DNA from 3 places in the Shimazuella sp. NTD248 genome. Region 3 is predicted to be linked to each of the others. Evidence: riboswitches for the same ligand, from Rfam matches in the RefSeq annotation. Region 3 holds a riboswitch; each other region holds the start of a gene.
What was found. A riboswitch is a leader RNA that binds a small molecule or an ion and turns the genes downstream of it on or off. The one in region 3 is predicted to bind S-adenosylmethionine.

Region 1: another riboswitch for S-adenosylmethionine. It lies ahead of AC5WOE_RS10170 (homocysteine synthase); the one in region 3 lies ahead of metH (methionine synthase).
Region 2: another riboswitch for S-adenosylmethionine. It lies ahead of mtnK (S-methyl-5-thioribose kinase); the one in region 3 lies ahead of metH (methionine synthase).

The regions. Positions count from the first base shown of each region.
Region 1 is NZ_JCAJZT010000004.1:109,527-115,648, forward strand. It holds gene AC5WOE_RS10155 (EthD domain-containing protein) at 1-161, opposite strand, end outside; gene AC5WOE_RS10160 (sporulation protein) at 400-1,158, opposite strand; gene AC5WOE_RS10165 (cation:proton antiporter) at 1,469-2,710, shown strand; SAM riboswitch class I at 2,773-2,880, shown strand; gene AC5WOE_RS10170 (homocysteine synthase) at 2,958-4,238, shown strand; gene metA (homoserine O-acetyltransferase MetA) at 4,411-5,325, shown strand; gene AC5WOE_RS10180 (hypothetical protein) at 5,372-5,701, opposite strand; gene AC5WOE_RS10185 (hypothetical protein) at 5,716-5,988, opposite strand; gene AC5WOE_RS10190 (hypothetical protein) at 6,090-6,122, shown strand, end outside.
Region 2 is NZ_JCAJZT010000002.1:413,954-420,075, forward strand. It holds gene AC5WOE_RS06755 (sugar ABC transporter ATP-binding protein) at 1-1,220, opposite strand, end outside; gene AC5WOE_RS06760 (sugar ABC transporter substrate-binding protein) at 1,217-2,329, opposite strand; gene mtnA (S-methyl-5-thioribose-1-phosphate isomerase) at 2,326-3,393, opposite strand; gene mtnK (S-methyl-5-thioribose kinase) at 3,390-4,607, opposite strand; SAM riboswitch class I at 4,682-4,846, opposite strand; gene AC5WOE_RS06775 (pyridoxal phosphate-dependent aminotransferase) at 5,023-6,122, shown strand, end outside.
Region 3 is NZ_JCAJZT010000003.1:251,373-257,494, reverse strand. It holds gene metH (methionine synthase) at 1-1,538, opposite strand, end outside; SAM riboswitch class I at 1,614-1,724, opposite strand; SAM riboswitch class I at 2,064-2,171, shown strand; gene AC5WOE_RS08525 (aminotransferase class I/II-fold pyridoxal phosphate-dependent enzyme) at 2,303-3,463, shown strand; gene AC5WOE_RS08520 (P-loop nucleotide/nucleoside kinase family protein) at 3,607-4,737, shown strand; gene AC5WOE_RS08515 (SgcJ/EcaC family oxidoreductase) at 4,910-5,368, shown strand; gene AC5WOE_RS08510 (squalene/phytoene synthase family protein) at 5,398-6,122, opposite strand, start outside.

The DNA.
Region 1 (6,122 bases), on a different contig from region 3:
AATTCGCCTAAATCTCCTGACATTAGTGTTGACACTGTAGTTACGTCTGTGCAGATACTGCCAGGTAAATTATTGATTTGAGGAAGCAATAGCTCTAAATAGTGTGTTTGAAAGGTCTCCAAGTCCTCTATATTTTTGAATATTGAGATCGTTTTATACATAGTATTCATATCCCTTCGTTAGACGCTTTGGTCTTTGTTATGTTGATAGAAAGTGATGAATGATCTACCATAGAAGATATACTTAACAAAACAGTAGATGTTAACCTCATCTAGTAATTCATATCTATGGAATAGATATAATATTTAATTAATTATACTGTTTATTTCAATATTATTCAAGAAATGATCATATATTTAAAATGGAAAAAGCAATCCCTTAGAGAGATTGCTTTCGCGATTATTTTTTTAACATTTGTTTTACAATGCGTTCTATTCGAGTTTTTGCCTTCTCTTGGGTGCTTAAGTCTTCAGAAGTGATTTCAAATCGACGTATTTTTTCATCCAAATGAAACATATCGATAAGTGCAGAATAATTATTGGTATGATGTTCTCCAACTTCCAGCACTCCATCGATCGTATCTTGTTCTAGATTATGATGAAAATATACGGCGATCTGGCTGCAAACCCCATAAAAATAAGTGGTTGGATGGTACTGAATAAGTTGGGACCAACCTTGATCATCTGTGACAAGACCTTCCCAAGTTTGCTTGAAGCCAAGTTGTTTAAATCCAGTCAAAAACTGCTCCACGCGTTGATCAGGCAATACTTTGATAAAATCGCGGTCATGTGAATCAAGTGCATTTTTAATCTCTAGGTTAGTAATAAAGAAGTATTTTGTATTGATAGAGGAAGCTGGTATATTTGCTGGACAGGTAAAGGAAAATGGAAACGTAATCGTTTCATTTGGCTGAATCACAAATTCTTCATGTGTGACATCAATCATTGCGATTCGTTCTGTTAAGTCACTGCCACTGCGAGCATGAACGGATTGGAGCATAAAGTAAACCGAAAGTCCTTCTACTTTTTGTTCGGCACTACCGCCAGTAGCTACGATCTGCCCAGTAACTTCTTGTCCTGTTGTTACTATTTCTTTGTTTAAACGTAGGTCAATCTTTGCTGCTCCCATTCCCATAGATGCAAGTACGGTTTCAAACAACTTTTCGTCCTCCCAAAAACATATCTTTTTTCCTATCATACCATGCAAGATGTACTTCGAGTAGGGGGAAGCATGGCAAAAGCATATAGGAAAACGATAGCTGTTTAAGATAGTGCTGTAGGTTTCCTTAGTAAGTTATATTCATTATGAAAAGATATATTCATGGTGATAGCTCTAACTATTTATTTATGAAACAAACCTAAATGGACATAAAAATGTTATTATTATTCTGGGACATTGGAAAATTAGGAACAATCAAGTTTCGCCCAAGTGCTGTTATCATCCTTGAATAAGACAGGTAGGAATGTGGATGCTTTTTAAATTTCTATTAAGCTTATTAATCATTGTTGTTGTTGCTCAGTTATTTGGTGCTTTGGCTGCTCGTATTGGTCAACCAAAAGTTGTCGGGGAGATGATTGGAGGACTGATACTAGGACCCTCTGTATTAGGTCTTTTGTTTCCAAGTTTTCAAGAATGGTTGTTCAATAAAAATATCAAAGATCAGTTATATATCCTCAGTCAGTTTGGGATATCTTTGTATATGTTTCTTGTAGGGATTCATGCAAATGACGAAAAGCTAGAAGAGGAGAAATTAATAAAAAACGCTGTTCTCCTTGCTCTTGTAGGTATTATACCGGCATTTCTTATGTTGTTTCTGTTAAGTTGGTATGTATACCCATCGATAGGACCAAAATTTACAACACAATTAGTTTATTCGCTGTTTATGGCAGCCAGCATTTCTGTGACAGCTTTTCCTGTACTTGTCCGGATTTTGGATCAGCATAAGTTGATCAAAACAAATTTGGGGAGATTTGTAATATTTGGCGCGAGTATAGAAGATATCATCGCATGGATGATGTTACCAATCATTTTGTCTATTGCTGCTCTTAATTTATCTTTCAGCAGTGTTAGTATATTTCTGTATTTGAGTCTTTATCTTGTAGTCATGTTTTTTGTGATCAGACCTCTTTTAAAGTTTTTGATCCAAAAGTTTCCTACCCTCCAAAATGAATTTTTCGCAATATTTCTCATTTTGTTTTTAGGCAGCAGTTTGATCACTGAAAAAATGGGACTGCATGCTATTTTTGGAGGTTTTATAGCAGGACTAATTATACCTAGATTAGACCCTGTCACAAAAGATCTCAATGTGAAGATTTCCGATTTTGTTAATACTCTTTTGGTTCCTATTTACTTTGTAAGTTCGGGTTTTAATATCGATTTGCGTTCTTTTACAAACAGTTATCATATCGGGATCATTCTCCTGTTTATTGGTGTAGCATTTATTTGCAAATACTTTACCTGCTTGTTCTTCGCAAAAGGGATAGGATATAGTTGGGGGGAATCAAGTGCCATCGGGGCTTTGATGAATGCTCGTGGGTTGATGATACTCGTGTTTGCAAACATTGGTTTAACCAGTAAATTAATTTCTGCCAATGATTACTGTATTTTATTTCTCATTGCGATTATCACTACGGCTATAACGTCCCCTTTATTAAAATGGTCATTGGGAAAGCAATACAATATGGAAAAGATAGGACAGGAAGAGTATTGACGGTTGCCGCAAAATTCAATATAATCGAGTAAACCGAGTGTTGAACTATATATTTTTAATATCTCTTATCCAGAGAGGCGGAGGGACTGGCCCGATGATGCCCGGCAACCCTAGTGATTCACTAGAAGGTGCCAATTCCTGTAGAGACAAACGTCTCTAACAGATAAGATGAGGAATTTAGAAACCCAAAGCCTCTTCTGGATAAGAAAGAGGCTTTTTTTGTGCGATAAAAAAGGGGGAATTATCATTGAGTACATTTCGACCTGAGACGATTACTGTTCATGGGGGTCAGGCACCAGACCCTGCTACCAATGCAAGAGCCGTTCCTATTTATCAAACAACTTCGTATGTATTTGACGATACACAGCATGCTGCTGATTTATTTGCGTTAAAAGAATTTGGAAATATATATACTCGGATTATGAATCCTACAACGGATATTTTAGAAAAAAGAGTTGCTGAGCTGGAAGGTGGTGTTGGAGCACTTGCAACTAGTTCAGGTCAAGCTGCGATTACGTATTCGATTTTAAATATCGCCAGAGCTGGAGATGAGATTGTAGCCTCAAGCAACCTTTATGGCGGCACCTATAATTTATTTCGGCACACGCTTCCTAAGCTGGGAATTCATGTGCATTTCGTAGATCAGACTAACCCAGATAACTTTCGCAAAGCGATAACAGATAAAACCAAAGCTGTGTTTGCAGAAATCATCGGGAACCCTCAATTAGATGTATTAGATGTAGAAGTAGTAGCCGATGTAGCGCATGAAGCAGGTATACCGCTGATTATTGACAACACGTTTGCCACACCTTATTTAAGTCGCCCATTTGATTTTGGAGCAGATATCATTGTTCATTCTGCAACCAAATTTATCGGAGGACATGGAACGAGTATTGGTGGAATTTTAGTAGACTCTGGAAAGTTTAATTGGAAAAATGGTAAGTTCCCTGATCTAACAGAACCAGACCCAAGTTACCATGGCGTTTCTTATACAGAAGCAGTAGGACCCCTTGCATATATTATTAAAGCACGTGTCCAGCTATTGCGAGATACAGGTGCCGCTATTTCTCCATTTAATGCATTTTTATTGCTGCAAGGGTTAGAAACCCTGCACCTGCGCATGGAACGACATAGTGAAAATGCGCTGAAAGTTGCCAAGTTTTTAGAAAATCACGACAGTATTACATGGGTAAATCACCCTGGGTTAGAAGGTCATCCCTCCTATGAAAAAGCGCAAAAATATTTAGCAAAAGGACAAGGAGCCATCTTTACGTTTGGCATCAAGGGCGGACGAGAAGCAGGAAAACGTTTGATTGAAAATCTATCTTTATTTTCTCATCTAGCCAATGTGGGTGATGCGAAGTCCCTTGTGATCCATCCAGCAAGTACGACACACCAACAGCTCACAGAGGATGAACAAAAAGCAGCTGGTGTTAACCCAGAACTTATTCGTTTGTCAGTTGGGATTGAATCTGTAGATGACATCATTGAGGATTTAGAACAAGCACTTGAAAAAAGCCAACAATAAATGTGCAAAAATAGATACCAAAAATCCCAAGCGAAGATATGCTTAGCTGTAGCGTCCTTTGTTGCTCTTTACAACAGACGCGGAAGACGTGCATATCAAGCGGATTTGGCACAAAATGTTTGTGAATTGGCTCATTAATAACAACAAATTTAAAATATAGGAGGAAATAGTTGTGCCGATTAAGATTCCAGACAATCTTCCAGCGGCTGGAATCCTCCGCAAGGAAAACATTTTTGTGATGCCAGAAAAGCGGGCTTTTCATCAAGATATACGTCCGCTCAAAATGGTGATCTTGAATATCATGCCTACCAAAATCACAACCGAAACACAACTGCTTCGGTTGTTAGGCAATTCGCCTCTGCAACTAGAGGTAAGTCTTCTTCATTTGCAGTCGCATACTTCAAAAAATACACCGCCAAGCCATTTGGAGACTTTTTATCAGACATTTGCAGATATAAAGGAAGATAAATTCGATGGATTGATCATCACTGGAGCCCCAGTGGAGCATTTAGAGTATGAGCAAGTAGATTACTGGGATGAACTAAAGCAAATCATGGAATGGAAAATGACGCATGTCACTTCCACTTTGCATATATGCTGGGGAGCGCAAGCTGCACTCTATTTTCATTATGGTATTTCCAAATACGCTCTGCCCGAAAAGTTATCCGGGATATATGCTCACAAAGTTTCAAAACCGAATACGAGATTATTGCGTGGATTTGATGACCTTTTTTATGCACCTCATTCCCGCTATACCGATATCCGCCGGGAAGACATAGAAAAGTGCAGCGAACTGGAAATATTATCGGAATCAGAGGAAGCGGGGGTTTACCTTCTCGCCAGCAAGGATCGAAAGCAAGTTTTTGTAACAGGTCACTCGGAGTATGACTTACTTACATTAAACGAGGAATATATTCGAGATGTTAAGAGTGGTCTACCGATAAAACTGCCAGAAAACTATTTCCCGCAAGATAACCCAGATAACCTTCCCATTCATACATGGCGTTCACATGCCAATTTATTATTTACGAATTGGTTGAACTATTACGTCTATCAAGAAACCCCATATGATTTACATGCAAATTAAACCGGTTGTTTTGAACCGGTTTTTTGCTGTCATGATAACTTTGTCTCTAATCGCTTTCCTGTGAATCAGCGAAGATGTCGTAACTTTTACCATGTACATAGGTAATCCCATTGCCCATATTGGCAACTTCTGTATCCAGCAGCACAAACTCCAGCTTGCTGCCATTTTCAAGGCTAAGGGATACGGTGCTGGCTCGATTTGTTACGAGGGACGGCCGGACAGGTTTTTCATCGAAAAAGTAGTCGATTCTCAGCTCGTCTCCACCGATTGCCACCTTTGATCCTCGGTAAAACCTCCATTGGGGGATTTTTTTGATCGCCTCTATAAACTCACTTACTTTTGTTCTATTTCCTTCCACGGATAACCGCAATGCCATTGGGTTCACCCTTTCTATTTTTGTAACCGCCTGATGTCCATTCGAATGAGAGCATGCAGCCATCGTTCGTTATCCTCTATTCCATTTGGAAATAAAAACTTTACGATGTAGCCTTTGCCCATGAGTTGAAGCTCGTTTGCTATTTCTTGCTTGTGCTGGTGCATTTTATCGACAGGGTATTGATGTTTATCAGCTAATTGTTGAAGCATTTCGGTGACTTCAAGTGGGATAGTTCGATTTTCGATGATCCAGTCTAAACTCATTGATCTTTTAGATGGAAATTTCATCATCATTGATTTCAAATAATGGGTATATGATAGACACACTCCTTGCATATAGGTTTAAAAATCAGAATAATATGTTAGATATCTTATCTGGAAATCCTCAAATGGCTTTAGAAGAGATTGAAAGTTATGTAGAC
Region 2 (6,122 bases), on a different contig from region 3:
CACCTTCCAATGGATACCTTTTGTTGATTACCTCCACTGAGAAGCCCAACTGATTGTTTGGAAGAGGAAGTTCGAATACTTAATTGTTCAATCACTTTTTCTGCTAATAGTCGTTCTTTACGCCAATCTAGCCATCCTGCTCGGGTAATCTTATCGATATGTGGCAAGGAAAGATTTTGGTCTATCGGAAAATCAACCAATACCCCTTCTTTACGCCTCTCTTCTGGAATGAGACAAATTCCCGCTTCGATTGCTTTTTGTGGATGTTTTATTTTCCAAGGCTTTGCTTTAATCGTAACAAGACTATAACTTTGATCTTGCCCTGCTAGAGCTCTAGCAATCTCTGTTTTTCCTGCCCCTACTAAACCAGCTATACCTAAAACTTCCCCTTCGTGCAAAGTAAAAGTGACCGATTTATCTAGTTTAGGAACAAAAAATTGCTGAACTTTGAGCAAAGGAGTAGTCCTTTGTTGAGGTGTTTTCTCTTGAATTGCTAACAACTGTTTACCGAGCATTGCTTCTACAATTTGATCATCCGTTAATTCCGATACTTTACTTTGCAGCACGGTTCGTCCTTCTCGCAATACCGTTACTCGATCACAGATAGCACGAATTTCAGGCAAGCGGTGTGTTATAAAAACAATTCCTACTCCACTATCTTTTAAACGGCTCATGAGCTGAAACAATGCTTTTGTTTCTACTTCACTCAGTGGTGCAGTTGGTTCATCTAGAATAAGAAATTGCACATTTCTAGCCAATGCTTGGGCGATTACGATTTGCTGTTTTTCACTTAATCTGCATTCGGATACCAATCGATCCATGGAAATATTTAATCCAACTCGCTCTAGCCATTCTTTTGCTCGTTTTTTTCGCTTCTGTCTACTGAAAAATGCAGTACCTTGTACCAATTCATGTATACTCACGTTTTCCGCTACTGTAAGTTCAGGAAATAATGCTGTATCCACTTCCTGTACAACAATACCGATTCCAGCATCGATTGCTTGATGTGGAGAAGAGAGCGAAACCCGTCGCTCTCCTATCTTTATTTCTCCACTATCGCTTTGAAGTTGACCAGACAAAATTTTTACCAATGTACTCTTTCCAGCTCCATTCACTCCTAATAAAGCATGAATCTCACCTTTATGAACATTAAAATCTACTTTTTGGAGCACTTTATTCTCATGAAAAGATTTGACAATGCGTTTCATCTGGAGTGTCATTTTTTATTCGCCTCAACTAACTTGTCCATCCAAGGGGATGTAGCCGTTTTGGTAGCGCCCCACTCTGGGATGTATTTCCCTAATTGACCCATTGTTACAGCTTGACTAGGTAGATTCTTCTTTTCAACCAAATGAGGTTGTACACTAAATACTTGGGGAATAGTTTCTCCCGCTATTTTTTGATAGAGGAATCGAACTTGAATTTTCCCCATCTCCGATGGATCAGTTGCTGTTGATGCTACCCATGGACTGTTTTTCTGCTGGATTAACTGCAAATCCTCATCGCTTAAATCGATTCCATATACTTTGATTTCTGTTCTTCCTGCTTGTTGAATTGCTCTAGTAACTCCTTTTGCAAATTCATCCCAAGGAGCAAATACAGCGTCAATTTGACCTTTTGGATATTTTTGCAAAATAGCTTCCATCTGCGTTTGTGTATCAAGTGCAGTGTTATTAGAAGCATTTCCGAATTTAGCAATCTCTTTAATCTCTGGATAACGTTGTTTAAACGCGTTATAGATCACATTACGGTTTTCCATCGGAGCAAATCCGCCAACCCAAACGTAGACAATGTTCCCTTTTCCATTGAGGTCTTGCGCAAGGGTACGAAGGGAATTCCAAGCTAAGGAGTAGTCATCTTGATCGATAACGGTAACACCAGGGATGCGTAGATCACTATCAAAAGCAATGACTGGAATACCTGCTGCTATTGCTTTTTTTACACTTGGAAGGAGTGCGTCCGCACGACCATGATCCAACAATATACCATCCACTTTTTGACTTACTGCATTATCGATATAAGAGGCCATTTTCGCAAGATCATTATCAGCATTATATACTTGCACTTCTCCTCCAAATTGTTTTACTTGTGCTTGTACTCCTGCAATATATTGACTAGAAAACGTACCGATAGACAATTGCGATATAGCTGCTATTTTTAGAGGCTTTTTTAATTTTTCTGGGATTGCTGTGTTCTTACTTTGGCTGGTAGATGATGTAGAAACAGAATTATTATTCGTCGATTGGTTTACTTGGTTTTGTTCGTTAGAGCAAGCGGTCAATGCTAAGATCGAGATGAGTAGAAAAATAAGCCATTTCGTACGTTTCATGACACCGTCTCCTTTGTTATCTGCTCTATAAGATTGTCTAAGTTGTTCGGGGAGAAAATCCCTTGTTCGGTAATAATTGCCTTAATATAATCTGCTGGTGTAACATCAAACGCTGGATTGAAGACTTTGGTAGAAAGCGGTGCCAATAGTGCATCCCCAATTCGAGAGATTTCTTCGCCAGAGCGTTCTTCAATCGGTATATCCTTACCAGAAGCTGTATCTATATCAAATGTGGACAGCGGTGCTGCCACATAAAATGGTATATTCAAAGCTTTAGCTTGAATGGCAAGACCAAAAGTGCCTATTTTATTGGCAATATCACCATTTCTAGCAACCCGGTCACATCCAACTATCACTGCATCTATCCTTTTGGTTTGCATCGTGTGTGCAGCCATGCTGTCCGTAATCAATGTCACATCAATATCTGCTTGCTGCAATTCCCATGTTGTCAAACGTGCTCCTTGCAAAAGCGGTCGGGTTTCACATGCATAGATGTGAAGATTCCATCCTTGTTCTTTTGCTATATAAAAAGGAGCTAAAGCGGTGCCATATCTTGCTGTCGCTATACTACCCGCATTACAAATCGTCATGATATTTTGTTCGTCGGCAAACAATGTCAACCCATGTTCACCAATCTTTCGGCAAGTTGCTTCATCTTCCGCTTGGATTTTCAAAGCTTCCGCTTCCATCACTTGTTTTGCTTCGGAAACACTACTCACCTTTTCTGCTTGATTTGCAACGCGATCTAAAGCCCACTTCAGATTAATTGCAGTAGGACGTGAGCTTGCCAACTGAGACTTCGCGCGGCGCAGTGCATCGAGAAAGCTAGGAAAATCAGATGCTTTCCAGTCATTTGCCCATACTACAAGTCCAAAGGCCGCTGCTATGCCAATAGCTGGCGCACCTCTCACTTGTAGACGCTGAATGGCATGCCAAACATCATTGAGAGAAGAAAGTCGAACGTATTCCATTTTTTGTGGCAATAAACGCTGATCCAACAATGAGATATGATCTTTCTTATAAATTACGGATGTAACTCCCACTTTCTGCTCTACAACTGTCATGTTAACGATTCCTCCACCCAAGCGAGAAAAGTATGGATATCTTTTAACTTTCCTCTATTTTTAATCAATACAGCTCCTACAGTCAGTGCTTTTTGTTTTAAGTCAATTTGAACTGGTGCATCATCAATCGAATTTAGATCAGCAACTTGTGCCAGACCAATCGTTCTACGCACTACTTCACAACCTGTAAAACCGAGTGTATCTTGCCAAACTTTTTCAAGAAATGCTTCGGCTACACCATCAATGCTTGAAAAAGTAAAATGTCCTTTTGTCTTGCAAAGTTCTAAAAATTGAGTGGCAAACGTTTCCCATGTTTGCTTGCTTGTATCTAATAGATACTTGCGAAAAGCCTGCAAATCTTCCATTTTTTGGAGGTGAGCTTCTTGAGAAATATAATTCAACAACAGATTAGCAAAGAAAGAACCTAGATCAAAACCAATAGGACCAACAAAAGCAAATTCTGGATCGATCACCTTAGTAGAATCTTTGGTAACGAAAATACTTCCGGAGTGGAGGTCACCATGAAGCAAAGCCTCTGCTTCTGTGAGGAATTGCAGTTTGAGTTTGGCTGCCTCGCGTTTTAACTCTTCATCTTGCCAAAACTTCACTACAAAAGGTCTTATTTCATCAGAAATCTCATTCGTATCATGATCAAAGAATGGATCAGTAAAAACGAGATCTTCCGTAATTTTGCATAATTCTGGATTCAGGAAATCTTTAACCAAGGCTTTCTTGGTAAATGGATGTAAATAAAAATCACTAGTATGAAATAATGTTTGCGCAGTAAACGTACCAATATGTTTTCCGAGCTCAGGATACTGATTGCCAGCTATCCATCCAGAGCGAAGAATATCATGAGAAGATAAATCTTCCATCACGGTATAAGCTAAGTCTTGATCATGATCATAAACAACGGGAACTAACTCAGGAACCACTTCTCCTGCTTTTTGCAAGGATAAGTATTCGATTTTTGCCCGATCTAATGTAAGAGGCCAACTCTCTCCTACTACTTTTGCATAAGGTAATGCTTGCTTTACAATCAAAGACTTACTTGTCTTTGGTTCTCGAAGGTGAAACACATAATTGAGATTTCCATCTCCAACCTCCGATACTTCCAATTGTTTTACATTTTCAAAATACTGGAGCTGTTCTACTACAGATCGAACCGTATCAACCGTTAGTGCTCGATACGAACGCTCCTGAGTTGTTGTCATCTATGACCACTCCTTTTTTCTGGCAAAATCAAAAAACCTCTTTCTGTAAGAAAGAGGCTCGGAATAGTCCAAACCTCTTATCTTACAGAACGAACAACGTCCTGTTGGAATTAGCACCGTGCCTTGCGTGGGTTTATTCCACGGCCCATAAGAAAAACATGAGCCCCATCTTGCGATGGTATTACGGTCGGTTGCTGGGCTTCATCGGGCCATTTCCCTCCACCTACTCTTGATAAGAGATGCACAGCTTTATATTTTTGTTTATCCAATGTTTTTGAATAAGTACTATCTCAGAATAGTAAAGGCTTATTTTGTATTTGTCAATAAAAAGTCTTTTTTAAACAAAAAGTTTTTGACAGTTATTCGGCTAAATTGTAGCATAAGATAATTAGATACAAACTAGGAAGTGGAAAAATTGCAAACATTTCAATATGCTGATCGACTACAGTCATTACCCAAACAATTTTTTGCCAAATTGGTAGCTGATGTTAATCGATATGTGCAAGCAGGAAAAGATGTCATCAATCTCGGTCAAGGAAATCCTGATCTCCCTACTCCTGATCATATTATTCATTCCTTACAATTAGCAGCTGAAAATCCACAATTTCACAAGTATTCTCCGTTCCGTGGATTTACTTTTCTCAAAGAAGCAATTGCTGCCTACTATCAACGAGAATATCATGTATCACTCGATCCAGAAACAGAAGTAGCCATTCTTTTTGGCGGAAAAGTAGGATTAGTAGAAATCGCACAATGTTTTTTAAATCCAGGAGATGTCGCATTGGTACCTGATCCCGGGTATCCTGATTATTGGTCAGGAATTGCCATGTCAGGAGCCCATATGGAAATGATGCCACTTTTAGCAGATAATCAATTTCTCCCTGACTTTCATCAAATATCTCAAGATATTTTAGAACAAGCAAGACTAATGTTTTTAAATTATCCTAACAATCCAACTGCTGCAATTGCAACACCAGAGTTTTTTGTCGAAACCGTAAAACTTGCAACGCAAAACAGTATTTGTGTGGTTCACGATTTTGCATATGGAGCAATTGGTTTTGATGGACAAAAACCACTAAGTTTCTTACAAACTCCAGGTGCAAAAGAAATTGGAATTGAGATCTATACGTTGAGTAAGACCTATAATATGGCAGGTTGGCGGGTTGGATTCGCACTTGGAAATAGATCTGTCATTCAAGCGATTGAACTGCTGCAAGATCATTTTTATGTCAGTTTGTTTGGGGCTATTCAGCAGTCAGCAGTTACTGCTCTTTTAGAATCCCAAGACTGTGTGAAAGAATTGGTTCAAACGTATGAAAATCGCAGAAATACCTTTATTTCCGGTCTAACACAAATAGGATGGAATGTCCCTCAGCCAAAAGGTTCTTTCTTTTGCTGGCTTCCAGTACCTTCTGGGTATACATCCACTACTTTTGCGGCAAAACTTTTAGATCAGGCACATATTGCCGTCGCCCCAGGCATAGGGTTTGGAAAAGCGGGAGAAGGCTATGTTCG
Region 3 (6,122 bases):
CCAATATATTGTTCATCACCAGTACCAACAGGAAAAACGAGTGGATCAAAAATTATATCTTGGGGATTTACTCCATATTTCTCTGTTAACAACTGAAAGGATCGCTGGGCTACTGCCAATTTTCGTTCTCTTGACACAGCCATTCCTTCCTCGTCAATGGTACCAACTACTACAGAAGCTCCAAAACGATGAAGCAATGGGACAACTTCTGCGAAACGTTCTTCTCCATCTTCAAGGTTAATGGAATTAATAATCGCTTTACCTTGGGAGTAGGATAGAGCCATTTCGATAACTTTTGGATCTGTAGAATCTATCATCAGTGGTACTTTCACTTTTTTTGTCACAAATTTCAAAAATCGTTCCATATCTTCTAGCTCATCACGATCAGGATCTGCAAGGCAAATATCGATGATTTGTGCCCCGCCTTTTACTTGTTTGCGAGCAACTTCAGATGCATCCTCGTATTTTTCTTCTGCAATCCATGATTTAAATAAACGTGATCCAATCACATTGGTGCGTTCTCCAACAAGTAAGGGTCGATTGTCTTCCTCAACATAGACAGATTCTATACCAGAAACAGCAGGAAGGTGTGAGGGGGCAGGGGTACGTGGCTGAAAGGCGGCAACAGCTTGTTCAATAGCACGAATGTGCTCAGGTGTCGTGCCACAACAACCACCAACTAGATTAAGCCACCCAGCCGCAGCAAATTCGCTTAATTTTTTTGCCAGAGCCGATGGAGTTTCCAAGTAATTACCATCTTCATCTGGTAGACCAGCATTTGGATAACATGAGACAGCGCAAGTAGCAAGAGTGGATAATGTGCGGATATGATCTTTCATAAATTCTGGCCCTGTTGCACAGTTTAATCCAATTGCAAGAGGATTTAGATGTTCGATCGACAAATAAAAAGCCTCAATATTTTGACCAGCCAGCATGGTACCCATTGGTTCTATTGTTCCAGAGATAATAATCGGAACACGTCTTTTACTCGCTTTAAAAGCGCGTTCCATTCCGATACAAGCAGCCTTTACATTCAAGGTGTCTTGTGAGGTTTCCAATAAAAGAAGATCAATGTTTTCCATCAAAAGTGCTTCAACTTGTTCGTAGTATGAGTGGGCTAACTCATGAAAAGTAATTCCGCCTGTCACGGTAAGGGTTTTGGTCGTGGGACCGATAGAGCCAGCTACATAACGAGGATGATTTGTTGTACTAAAATGATCCCGCGCTGTACAAGCGATGCGTGCTGCTGCTTGGTTGATTTCTGTTGTTCGGTTTTGTAAATCATACTCCGCTAAAACAACAGAAGTTGCCCCAAATGTATTGGTTTCAATGATATCGGCACCAGCATCTAAATATGATTTGTGAATATTAAGAATTACATCCGGACGGGTTAGATTTAAAATTTCATTACACCCTTCATATTCTTCACCATCAAAATCTTTTGCGGTTAACTGAGCACGTTGAAGCATTGTTCCCATCGCTCCATCAATGATAAGTATTTTTTCTTTCAGTCGCTCTTCAATGGGTGTTCTGTTCATTGCTATCATCCTTTGTGTAAGATCAAAAAAACCTTTCATCTGGGTAAGATGAAAGGTGAACGATTGTATCGTCAACTCTCATCTCGCGGAATCCAATAATCCGCAGGAATTGGCACCATATTGATCCATAGATCAATTGGTTGCCGGGTTTCATCGGGCCAGTCCCTCCACCACTCTTGATAAGAGAAAGATTCATTTGTATTTGGTTAATATTGTTACTCCCAATTATTGATTATACTACAAGGTTAGGAGAAAAAGAAGATTGTTTATTTGTTACAGGATATTTTCGAGTACTTGCTTTTGGATTTAAGGATTTTCTTTTGGATGAATATATAATAATCTATGAAAAGTTGCAATTATTTTTGCTTAGGAGTTATATTAACTTACATTTGGTGTCAACCAGTATAGAACCCCAATTTAAAATAATATCGGATAATTTTGTTTTCGTGTTTGACTTCTATTCAGATGTAGGATAACCTAAAAATAACTAGTGCAAATCTTGAATAAAATAATATTTTGATAATTCTCTTATCGAGAGCGGCGGAGGGACTGGCCCGATGAAGCCCGGCAACCAATTGATTTAATCAATAAGGTGCCAATTCCTGCAGGAAGTATATTCCTGATAGATAAGGGAAGAGGAAACGATGGATAAAACTGGCCTCTTCTCTTAGGAGAAGAGGTTTTTTGATGCAAAAAAATAGGACAAGAACTTCAGTAGTTTATACGAATACGTGCCTAGTAAAACGAAACGGGGAGTGATTTGGATGAGAATAGAGACATTGTTATTGCATAATGGAAATGAGTTAGATCCACAGACAGGGGCTTCAAGTGTCCCCATCTATCAAGCTTCTACCTTCCATCAGTTTGATATCGATAATCCGGGGCAATTCGATTATTCCCGAAGTGGAAATCCAACACGCCAAGCATTGGAAGATACCATTGCAAAGCTAGAGAGTGGTTGTCGAGGCTTCGCTTTTGCTTCCGGAATGGCAGCAATATCTACTGTGTTTCTGTTATTGTCCAAAGGAGACCATATCATTGTTTCGCAGGATGTTTATGGTGGTACGTATCGTATTTTAACGCAAGTGCTAAGTCGATTTGGGATTGACAGTACTTTTGTCGATACAACCAGAACAGAAGCTATCACTCAAGCACTTCGTCCAAATACGAAAGCAATCTATATCGAAACTCCTTCCAATCCAACCCTAAAAGTAACAGATCTAGGCGAGATAGTAAAAGTAGCAAAAGAAAATAAATTATTATCTATTGTCGATAATACATTTTTAACACCTTATTATCAGCGTCCATTAGCATTTGGATTCGATATCGTTGTGCATAGCGCAACGAAGTTTTTGGGCGGACATAGTGATGTGGTGGCAGGACTTGTAGCGGTAAGAGATGAACAATTAGCAAATCAAATCAAGACTCTTCAAAATGCGTTTGGAGCAGTACTAGGAGTGCAGGATTCATGGCTAATTCTACGGGGATTGAAAACCCTGCAAGCGAGGTTGGACATATCTTCCAAAAATGCAGAAAAGTTAGCAGTGTGGTTACAAGAGCATAAAGAGGTGGAGAAAGTATATTATACCGGTTTAGAGGAACATGAAGGTCATCGTATACAATGTAAACAAGCTAGTGGTCATGGCGCAGTATTATCTTTTGATGTAGGAAGTGGAACAAAAGTAAGGAAACTACTTCAAAAGATTCGACTGCCTATCGTTGCAGTTAGTTTAGGTTCTGTAGAAAGTATTCTATCTTATCCTGCATTGATGTCCCATGCGGCAATGCCACAAGAAGTTAGATTAAAACATGGGATAACAGATGGATTGCTCCGTTTTTCCGTAGGCTTGGAAAACGTAGAAGACCTTATGGACGATCTGTCCCAAGCGTTGGATTCGAGAATTTCTTTTGCTGCTGTGAGATAAAAAGAAAAGTGTTGACATGAAAGACCATTATATACAATGGTCTTTCTCGCTATAAGTAAATTTTAACGTTTAAACCTGCTGTTTTTTATTAAGATATATTAATATAATTACACTATACAGCATTTCTATGAAGAGAGGGAGAGATGACGAGAGTAGCTAGCCTAGAAGAGCATAAGATAATACGACAGACTGCCATTCGGTTTCTGTTGGATCAGCGACTAGGGAAGCTTAGGCCTAACAGTAACGCTTATTTTCCGGATGATCTCAGAAACAATTGCGAGATTCCCTTTAAAAGCGCGTACCGTTATATGTCTGAGGTACTAAGGGTATCGATTGAGTTTCCGAACTCAGTAGAGATGCTTGACATGTGTGAAGAAGCAGTAGCTATTGCAGAGAAGCGTCGCATTTGGGCTCTAACAACCAAAGAAGAAATAGCTAGAGAAGGATGGGAGCTCAACCTACTTTCCTCACCAGACAAGATGTTTTATCTTTTTGGTGAAAGTATTGTCGTCTTCTTGACAGGTCGATGCGGTGCAGGAAAAAGTACCCTGATCAAGGCAGTTCGTTCTGCTATGGCAGAGCACCAACTATTGAGGGCGAGTAGAGCAGGTCTTGTCTATGAACCTCTAGCTGAGATTTATGAAATTGACCCTGATGAGTTTCTCCAAGGGGGAGAATGGATTGGAGAAGTCCCTATCGAGTTGATCGATCCAACGATGAGACAAGCCCTTGATAAACTTAGAAGGGTTCTAAATAATCGTGGTTGGGTCATCATTACAGATGCTGGTGACAACAGAGGTCAACGTGAAGCGATGATTCGGCTAATTGGTCAGCTTCGTTCTACTTGTCATATCCATTATGCACTAGTCGATTGTCCTCCTTTGGAAGCTCTTGCACGTAACCAGACTCGGAAGCGGAAAGTCTCCCTTGAAAATTGGCTGGAATGCTCCAACAAGGTGGAAGAAACCTTCCAGTCGATGTCTCGATACGTTAGGAGCTTGAACGAAGATGAATCTACCGAAGGAATTCCTCCTTCTGGTACTTGGGAGATTGTAGATGTTAGCTCTTCTTTGTATCGAGGACTAGAGAGCGAGCTATATCGCTGTTCCTATGTCTCTCCATTTGGGATTCGCTGCTCTCATCAATGTACTCCACGTGAGATAGAGTGTTGTAAGAGAGTGACTTTGCCACGGATGGACTATTTTCATCAACAGTCTCATCTTGGCTTTCTCTGCTCTGACCATTCTCCGAAGCGTAGATGGGAATGGAAGTAAATATCCCTGTGTCTGAGGAGATCAGTGGCGGCAACATTACTTTCTGTTGTCGCCACAGCTGTTTTAGGACAAATATCCAAACATGAATAAAGAAACAGCTTTTTTGCAGAAAATTAGATTATACATGATATATTTTATTCTTGCTCATCCGAGCATGAGAGGAGCAATCTAAATGAAAAGTGAAGAATCAGTAAGTGGACTCTATCTAAAGTTAATACAAGCATGGAACGATCGCGATGCGAAGCAGATGTCATCTGTCTTTGAACCAGCAGGTGAGATGATTGGTTTTGATGGAAGCTGCATCTCTGGACGTCAACTTATATTGGTACACTTAGATGAGATTTTTGCTCATCATCCAACCCCGCCTTTTACTTGTATCATCAAAAATATTCGTTTTTTGCAATCCGAAATTGCAATTTTACGGGCGATTGCAGGGATGGTTCCAGAAGGAGAGTCAACGTTAAATCCTGCATTAAATGCAGTACAGACATTAGTAGCGAAACAGACAAAAGGACAGTGGGAAGTAGCCCTGTTTCAAAATACACCTGCTCAATTTCATGGAAGACCAGAGTTAGTAGAACAGATGACAGCAGAATTGGAGAACCAGAGAATAGAAAAGAGTGCCTATTGAGAGACACTCTTTTATTATTTTTATTTTTCTTATTCCGTGACTACTCTGCTAACAATTTCTTTTACTTCAGCTCTACTAATTTTTTCTCTTCCATGAGCCAGACCATCCAATGTACCATGAGCAAGAGCTAGGGGAATTTCACAAAAGTGGAGGATCGATCCTGGATTTAAGCTTTCGATGTATGTATCTCCTAATTCGAGATTACGTTTTGCATAATCGAACATTTCTTTTTCCCCCCAACCATCTGGGAAAAAATTGACTCCACGATCTTTGTCTTCTGAACGATTTCTTAGTATGTTCACCGATTGTAAGCCTCTTCCAAAAGCAATGGCTAAATCTCTATCCGTTTTCGTTTCATCATGCCATTCCCATATGTCTGAGAGCATGACACCAACTAACCCAGCAACATAGTATGTATAGTCATCTAAATCTTTTTCGGTTTTGATCTGCCAATCTTTCATTACCCATTCTGCCATCCCTTGAGCCATGATGGATGTCGCTTCTTTAATGCGTGTTTGGAGTGCTGGAGGACATATTTTCAGCCAATCTGCCAATCGAAGGGTTACTTCAGGAAGTCTCGATTCATAAGGCTTATAGAGGTCGTTCAAAGCGCACATATCCATGTCTCCAGCATGTAATAATTTACTAATTTTCACTAGAAGATCATGTTTTGTAGCAGATGGAAGGTCAGGATGGTCTTCGATTTCGTCAATAGCTCTCATACATAAATAAGCAGATGCTACAGCTTCTTTTA